Regions from separate parts of the Bradyrhizobium sp. 26S5 genome, predicted to be linked through region 1. Evidence: riboswitches for the same ligand, from Rfam matches in the RefSeq annotation. Region 1 holds a riboswitch; the other holds the start of a gene.
What was found. A riboswitch is a leader RNA that binds a small molecule or an ion and turns the genes downstream of it on or off. The one in region 1 is predicted to bind S-adenosylmethionine.
Positions count from the first base shown of each region.

Region 2: linked by a shared signal. The riboswitch ahead of V5279_RS03505 (O-succinylhomoserine sulfhydrylase) and the one ahead of metX (homoserine O-acetyltransferase MetX) in region 1 are both predicted to bind S-adenosylmethionine.

Region 1 covers NZ_CP145948.1:8,467,966-8,472,379, forward strand. The annotation lists gene metW (methionine biosynthesis protein MetW) at 1-643, opposite strand, end outside; gene metX (homoserine O-acetyltransferase MetX) at 640-1,848, opposite strand; SAM riboswitch at 1,934-2,013, opposite strand; gene V5279_RS40130 (chorismate mutase) at 2,188-3,051, shown strand; gene hisC (histidinol-phosphate transaminase) at 3,076-4,173, shown strand; gene V5279_RS40140 (prephenate/arogenate dehydrogenase family protein) at 4,178-4,414, shown strand, end outside.
Region 2 covers NZ_CP145948.1:763,263-767,676, forward strand. The annotation lists gene V5279_RS03500 (SDR family oxidoreductase) at 1-488, shown strand, start outside; gene V5279_RS03505 (O-succinylhomoserine sulfhydrylase) at 662-1,855, opposite strand; SAM riboswitch at 1,930-2,009, opposite strand; gene V5279_RS03510 (2'-deoxycytidine 5'-triphosphate deaminase) at 2,132-3,238, shown strand; gene V5279_RS03515 (hypothetical protein) at 3,471-4,414, shown strand, end outside.

The sequences.
Region 1 (4,414 bases):
TGAGCAGGAACACGCCCTGCTCGCCGAACATGTTCCACACCCACCACGGCAGATTGAGCGGCACCGGGCGGCCGTAGAGATCGAGCGCGACCGCGCGCTCCATCTTGACGTTGATCTCGTCGCAGAGCTGCACGAAATCCTTGATGGTGCAGAAATGGATGTTTGACGTGTCGTACCAGCTTGCCGGCAAATTCTCGGTGCGCGGCATGTGGCCGCCGATCAGGAGCTGCAGCCGCATCTTCCAGAAGCCGAAATTCGGGAACGAGACGATCGCGCGCTGGCCGATGCGCAACAGATTCTCCAGCACCACCTTCGGCTGCCGCGTCGCCTGCAGCGTCTGCGACAGGATCACGTAGTCGAAGGCGTCATCGGGATAATTCACGAGGTCGGTGTCGGCGTCGCCCTGCACCACCGCCAGCCCCTTGGCGACGCAGCCGTTGACGCCCTCGCGCGACAGCTCGATGCCCCGGCCGTCGATGCCGCGGCTCTCCAAAAGCTGCAGCAATTCGCCGTCGCCGCAGCCGACGTCGAGCACGCGCGAGCCCGGCCGCACCATGTCGGCGACCAATAGATGATCGGTGCGATAGCTGCCGGTTCGCTCGGGCGCGACGCCCGGCAACGGCAATGTCTGCTGCATGCTCATGATTGGCCGCCGCCGCCGTTCAGTCCGCGCGCCTTGCCTGCGGCCTGCAGGAAGGCGCGGGAGATCTCCAGGAATTCGGGCACGTCGAGCAGGAAGGCGTCGTGGCCCCTGTCGGTCTCGATCTCGGCGAACGACACCCGTGCGCTCGACGCGTTCAACGCATGCACCAGCGCACGCGATTCCGAGGTCGGAAACAGCCAGTCGCTGGTGAACGACACCACGCAGAAGCGCGTCTTGATGCCGGCGAACGCCTTCGCCAGCACGCCGCCATGGTCGCCGGCGATGTCGAAATAGTCCATCGCGCGGGTCAGATAGAGATAGGAGTTAGCGTCGAAGCGCTCGACAAAGGACGAGCCCTGGTAGCGCAGATAGCTCTCGACCTGGAAATCCGCATCGAACGAGAAGGTCGGCAGCTCGCGGTCCTGCATCCGCCGCCCGAACTTGCGGTGCAGCGCGGCGTCCGACAGATAGGTGATGTGTGCGGCCATGCGCGCGACAGCCAATCCGCGATGCGGATGCGTGTCCTCGTCGACATAGCGGCCGCCGCGCCAGTCCGGATCGGCCATCACAGCCTGGCGGCCGAGCTCGTGGAACGCGATGTTCTGCGCCGAGTGGCGCGTCGAGCAGGCGATCGCGAGCGTCGAGAACACGCGGTCGGGATAGGCCGCGGTCCATTGCAGCACCTGCATGCCGCCCATCGAGCCGCCGACCACGCAGAACAGCGTGGTGACGCCGAGCCGATCGATCAGCATCGCCTGCGCGCGCACCATGTCGGGGATCGTGATGATCGGGAAATCGAGCCCCCACACCTTGCCGGTCGCAGGATTCAGCGACGCCGGCCCGGTCGAGCCCATGCAGCCGCCGATCACGTTGGAGCAGATGATGAAGTATTTTTCGGGATCGATCGGCTTGCCCGCGCCGACCATAGTGTCCCACCAGCCGGGCTTGCCGGTGACGGGATGGGTGTTGTTGACGTGCTGGTCGCCGGTCAGCGCGTGGCAAACCAGGATCGCATTCGAGCGGTCGGCATTGAGCTCGCCATAGGTCTGGTAGGCGACCTGGAATGGCGCGAGATCGATGCCGCAATCGAGCTTCAGCGGCTGGTCCATCCCGAACTTCGTCAGCAATGACGACGGATGATCGGCCTCATGGGCGCGATCATCGCTCTGGGTTTGTGGGCTCGATATCGGACGCACATTGCTCATCTAGGCGACCCTGCCTCCGCGCGGGAGGGCTCGACGGACCTCAGGCCAATAAAAAACCCGGCCTGAACAAAGGTTCGGCCGGGAGCTGATAAGGTCCCCGGCCTGTTTAGCGAGTTGTTTAACGTGGCTGCAAGCCGGCCGGCTCAAATGACCACGGGACGCTGGGAACGTAGTCCCCGGCTCCCCCGCCGTCAAGGCAGCCAGATCCCCGGCCGATTGGTTAACCGAATGCGCAAGGCACGCCTGCGACGTTTCTCTTTGCTTTCGGTGGCTGTCTTTTCTAATCAGGGACCCTGTCTGACGCGGCATCGGGCCGCGCGGACAACAAGGTTTTAGAGCATGTCCAAGCCACCCCCGTCGCCGCCCTCGCTGCAGGAGCTGCGCAAGGAGATCGATGCGATCGACGAGCAGGTTCACCGCCTGTTGATGGCGCGCGGCGACATCATCGACCGCCTGATCCAGGTCAAGAAGACCCAGGAAGTCGGCTCGGCGTTCCGCCCGGCGCGCGAGGCCAGCATGATGCGCGAGCTGGTGCAGCGCCATCGCGGCATCCTGCCGCTCGACACCATCGAGAGCATCTGGCGCGTCATCATCTCGACCTTCACTTACGTTCAGGCGCCGTTCGCGGTGCATGCCGATGTTTCCGTCGGCGAGTCCGCGATGCGCGACTCGGCGCGGTTTCACTTCGGCTTCGTGGTGCCTTACGTCTCGCATTTCAGCGCGCAGGCCGCGGTCGAGGCGGTGGCAAAATCGAAGGGCGACCTCGCGCTGGTCTCCGCGATCGCGAGCCGCACGCCGTGGTGGAACGCGCTGGAAGCCGATGGCGCACCGAAGATCATTGCGCGGCTGCCATTCCTCGAACGCGCCGACCATCCCGCCGCGCTGCCGGTGTTCGTGATCTCGCGGGTCGCCGACGACGCCATGGTGACCGAGGTCGAGATGTGGAGCGTGCGCGTCTCCGGCTGGAACGCCGATGTCGCCCGCGCCCTGGCCCCGCTCGCCGAGATCGTCGCGGTCCCCGACACCGCCTTCGACGGCGCGGCCTTGCTGGTCTCGGTCACCGGGCACGACCTTAAGAACAAGGGCTTCGAGAAGATCAAGTTCGCGCTGATCGAGGCCGGCGCCTCGGTCCGCTCTTCGGCCCTCGTCGGCAGCCACGCAACGCGCTATACGGTGCCCTCTAACGGGTCGGCCAAAAGCTAGCCGCCCGTAGATCCGGAGTTGATAATGTCCCGCCCCGTGCCGAACCCCGGCATTCTCGATATTGCACCCTATACGCCCGGCAAGAGCCCGGTGCCGGAACCGGGCCGCAAGGTGTTCAAGCTGTCCGCCAACGAGACGCCTTTCGGGCCGTCGCCGAAGGCGATCGCGGCCTACAAGGCCGCGGCTGACCATCTCGAGGATTATCCGGAGGGCACCTCGCGCGTGCTGCGCGAGGCGATCGGCCGTGCCTATGGCCTCGATCCCGACCGCATCATCTGCGGCGCCGGCTCCGACGAGATCCTCAATCTGCTGGCGCACACCTATCTCGCACCCGGCGACGAGGCGATCTCGACCACGCATGGCTTCCTGGTCTACCCGATCGCCACCATGGCGAACGGCGCCAGGAACGTGATCGCGGCCGAGACCAACTTCACGGCCGATGTCGACGCCATTCTCAAGGTGGTGACGCCGCGCACAAAACTGGTCTGGCTCGCCAACCCGAACAATCCGACCGGCACCTATCTGCCGTTCGACGAGGTCAAGCGCCTGCGCGCGGCGCTGCCCTCGCACGTGCTGCTGGTGATCGACGCCGCCTATGCCGATTACGTCTCGCGCAACGATTATGAGCTCGGCATCGAGCTGGTCGCGACGACGGACAATACGGTGGTGACGCACACCTTCTCGAAGATCCACGGCCTTGCCGCGCTGCGGATCGGCTGGATGTTCGGCCCGGCGCATATCGTCGATGCCTGCAACCGCATCCGCGGTCCGTTCAACGTCACGACGCCGGCGATGCTGGCGGCGGTGGCGGCGATCGAGGACTCTGCGCATGTGCAGATGTCGCGGACCCATACCGAGCAGTGGCGCAACTGGCTGACCGAGGAGATCGGCAAGCTCGGGCTGAAGGTGACACCGAGCGTCGCCAATTTCGTGCTGATCCATTTCCCGACCGACAAGGGCAAGACCGCGGCGGAAGCCGACGCCTATCTCACGCGGCGCGGCCTCGTGCTGCGCGCGCTCAACAATTACAAGCTGCCGCATGCGCTGCGCATGACCATTGGCACCGAAGAAGCCAACCGCCTCGTGGTCGAGGGACTGCGCGACTTCCTGGCCGGAAAGTGACATCGTGACCACCGCTCCGCTCTTCAACCGCATCGCACTGATCGGCTTCGGCCTGATCGGCGGCTCGATCGCGCGCGGCGCCCGCGCGCAGGGGCTGGTCGGCGAGATCGTGACCACCGCGCGCTCGGAGAAGACGCGCGCGCGCGTCGCCGAGCTCGGCATCGTCGATCGCGTCGTCGAGACCAATGTCGAGGCGGTCAAGGATGCCGACCTCGTCATCCTCTGCATCCCGGTCGGCGCC
Region 2 (4,414 bases), 2.0 Mb from region 1:
CGGTGAACCCCTATTACGGCCCGCTGCTCGACATCACCGACGAGGCCTTCGACAAGATCATGGGCTCCAACGTCAAGAGCAACATCTGGCTGTCCGCGCTGGCGATCCCGCAGATGGCCGAACGCGGCAAGGGCTCGGTCGTGATCATCTCCTCGATCGGCGGCCTGCGCGGCTCGACCGTGATCGGCGCCTACGGCATCTCCAAGGCAGCGGATTTTGCGCTGTGCCGCAGCCTCGCCGGCGAATGGGGCCCGAAGGGCGTGCGGGTCAATTGCGTGGCGCCGGGCCTGGTGAAGACCGATTTCGCCCGCGCGCTATGGGAGGACCCGGATAATCTGAAGCGCCGCACTGCGTCGACGCCGCTCCGCCGCATAGGCGAGCCCGATGAGATCGCAGGCGCGGTGGCCTATCTTGCCTCGGATGCGTCGACCTTCATGACCGGCCAGACCATTGTGGTCGATGGCGGCGTGACGACGGCGGCGACGTAGCAGCAGACTGGCTTCACCTCTCCCGCTTGCGGGGGAGGTCGCATCGCATCGGAGATGCGATGCGGGTGGGGGCTCTCTCCACGGAATGAATCGTGGAGAGAGCCCCCACCCCGACCCTCCCCCGCAAGCGGGAGAGGGAGCAGAGCTCTCTCGAGGGCTTCTCTGTTAGCCCCTCAAACCTGCTCCAGCGCCCGCACAAAATCCTCGATCAGATCGTCGGGATGCTCCAGGCCCGCCGAGAAGCGAATAAAACCTTCGCTGATGCCGAGCTCGGCGCGGGCTTCCGGCGCCAGGCGCTGATGCGTCGTGGTCGCGGGGTGCGTGACGAGGCTCTTGGCGTCGCCGAGATTGTTGGAGATGCGCGAGATCTTCAGCGCATTGAGGCAGCGGAAAGCACCGGCCTTGCCGTCCTTCACCTCGAAGCCGACCAGCGTCGAACCGGCGCCCATCTGCTTCTTCACCGTCTCGGCCTGCGGATGATCGGCGCGGCCGGGATAAACCAGTCGCGTGACCTTCGGATGCTTGGCCAGCGCGTCGGCGATCTTCGCCGCGTTTTCGGTCTGGGCGCGGACCCGGACGGGAAGCGTCTCGAGACCCTTCAGCAGCACCCAGGCGTTGAACGGCGACAGCGACGGACCGGTCTGGCGCATGAAATTATGGATATGCTCGGCGATGAAGGCTTCCGACGACAGGATGATGCCGCCGAGGCAGCGGCCCTGGCCGTCGATATGCTTGGTCGCGGAATAGACCACGACGTCGGCGCCGAGCGACAGTGGGCTCTGCCAGATCGGCGTGGCAAACACATTGTCGACGATCAGCCGGGCGCCGCCGCTATGCGCGATCTCAGCGATTGCCGCGATATCGAGCACGTCGAGCGTCGGATTGGTCGGGCTCTCCAGGAAGAAGGTTTTCGTATTCGGCCGCAACGCGCGCTGCCACTGGTCGAGATCGAGGCCGTCAACCAGCGTCGTCTCGATGCCGTAGCGCGGCAGCAGGTCCTGCACGACATAGAGGCACGAGCCGAACAGCGCCTTCGACGCCACCACGTGGTCGCCGGCCTTCAGCGGCGCGAGGATCGCGGTGGTTACCGCGGCCATGCCGGTCGCGGTCGAGCGCGCGGCTTCGGCGCCCTCGAGCTCGATCATGCGGCGCTCGAACATCGCAATGGTCGGATTAGAATAGCGCGAATAGATGAAGCCGGGGTCCTGGCCCTTGAAGCGCGCCTCGCATTGCTCGGCGCTGTCGTAGACATAGCCCTGGGTGAGAAACAGCCCTTCCGACGTCTCCCCGAATTGCGAGCGCAGCGTGCCGCCATGGACGAGGCGGGTTTCGGGACGAAAGCGGGCGGTAGCGTTGGATTCAGACATGTGACCTCCGAGGTGGCCATTCCAAAGAAAATGGCCACAAAAAAACCGGCCTGGAGAAACCTCCACAAGCCGGGATCACACTGTCCCCGGCCTGTTTAGCGACTTATTTAACGTGGCTGCAAGCCGGCCGGCTCAAATCACCACGGGATAAGTGCAGCTGATATTCCCTCGCGCCCTTTCCGTCAAGACGGTCATCGGATAACCCGTAAAAGCCCATATATTGGGGCTTGATGGCCGCTCAGAGGTTGATTTTGGGCCATCCCGAGGGACCGCGCCGTGTCGTTCACGCTGGAAGATGAATCCAACGGAATTCTGCCCGACCGCATGATCGCGGAGATGGCGGAGGCCGGCCTCATTCTGCCCGCCTACGACTTTGTCGAGAGCCAGATCCAGCCGGCGAGCCTCGATCTCCGCCTCGGCGACATCGCCTTTCGGGTGCGGGCAAGCTTCCTGCCGGGGCCCGACGCCACCGTCGCCGAGCGGATCGACCAGCTGAAGCTGCACGAGATCGATCTCTCCGACGGGGCGGTGCTGGAGACCAATTGCGTCTACATCGCCCCGCTGCTGGAAAGCCTGGCGTTGCCGCCGGAGATTGTGGCCGCGGCCAACCCGAAGAGCTCGACTGGACGGCTCGACGTCTTCACCCGCGTGATCGCCGACGGCACCCGCCGCTTCGACATGATCGGCGCCGGCTATCACGGCCCGCTCTATGCCGAGATCAGCCCGAAGACGTTTCCCGTGCTGCTGCGCGAGGGCTCCCGCCTCAGCCAGGTCCGTTTCCGGATCGGCGAGGCGACCTTGACGGCCGACGAGCTCGACGCGCTGCACGCCGCTGAGCGGCTGGTCGACGCCGACAATGCCGATCTCACCCACGGCGTTGCGCTGTCGGTCGATCTCTCCGGCGAGAGCTCGGGTGGCTTTGTCGGCTATCGCGCCAAGCGCCACACCGGCGTCGTCGATGTCGATCGCCGCGGCGGCTATGCGGTCGACGACTTCTGGGAGCCGATCAAGGCGCGCTCCGACGGCAGCCTCATTCTCGATCCCGGCGAGTTCTACATCCTGGCTTCGAAAGAGGCCGTGCAGGTGCCGCCGGACTACGCCGCGGAGATGGTGCCGTTCGATCCGCTGGTCGGCGAATTCCGCGTCCACTATGCCGGCTTCTTCGATCCCGGTTTCGGCTATGCCGGCGCCGGCGGCAAGGGCGCGCGCGCCGTGCTGGAAGTGCGCTCGCGCGAGGTGCCGTTCATTCTCGAGCACGGCCAGATCGTCGGCCGTCTCGTCTATGAGCGCATGCTCGAGCGCCCCGATGCGCTCTACGGCCAGCGCATCGGCTCAAATTATCAAGCGCAGGGCCTGAAGCTCTCAAAGCATTTTCGCGTGTAATTCCGTAGCCCGGATATCGGGTCGCGAAGCAAGACCATCTTGCAATCATTCTTCGCTGTCATTCCCCGCGAAAGCGGGGAATCCAGTACGCCGTGGCCCTTCGATCGACAACGACCGTCTCTGGAATACTGGATCGCCCGATCAAGTCGGGCGATGACACCGCGCTTGGGTTTGGTTGCGTCGTCATGCTGACGATGACACACTCCACCAAAACAAGAGATCGGGAGTGAACATGAGCGCCGCAACAGATTCAGCGCAGCAGGAAGCGCAATGGCGGAGATGGCGCAGCGTCGCCGATCTCTATCATGCCTTCTTCACCGGGCTGATCCTCACCGTGGTGACGCGGCGCGGCACGGCTGATGCTGCCGAATTCGTCTTCCGCGTGTTTCGCCGCCAGCAGCAGGAGCGCTTCCTGCCCGGCTTGAAGAAGCTCGGCCTCGATGGCCTGCCGCCCGCGGTCGCGGCCGCGCAATATCACTATCTCTCGAACTGGATCGGCGGCGTGCATGTCGAATACATGTACGAAACCGATCGCAAGGCCTGGATCCGCTATCCGCCGCCGCGCTGGATCTGGAAGGGCACGGCGATCTGCGGCGTGCCCGGCGAGGTCTCGCGCGCGATGCTGCGCGGCTGGCACGCCAACAACGGGGTTGCGCTCGGCGATCTCCGGCTCGGCTTCGTCTGCACCAAGCAGAGCGTCGACGGCCAGGACGGGCTCGAAGGTTACTATTGCGAGTACGATCATCCGCTCGAGCTCGACCAGCGCCTGGTGTTCGCGCGTCATCTCGAAGCGCCGTTGTTCGATTCCAGAACCGCGCCGGCGCTGCCGGTCGGCAGCTGGCCAAAACCGCGGCTGGAAAAGGCCTATCGCAACTACGCGATGGAATATGTGAAGACGGCCGCGCCCGTCATGGTGCAGGTGTTCGGCCCGGAGGATGCCAGCTATCTGCTGCACCTGACCGGCAAGCTGATTGGCATGCAGTATTACGACGAGGTTGCGCAGGCGCTCGGCGGCAGCCGTGGCCGTGCTGCGGAATTTGCCGCATTCCTGCGCGTCCTGTTCGAGTCGCAAGACGATGTCGCTGACATCAGCGAGTCCGAAGGCCAGTTCGAGATCCGCCAACAGGGCTGGAAGCTGATGGCTGATGTGGCCGATGATCACCCGGCCTGCGCCAG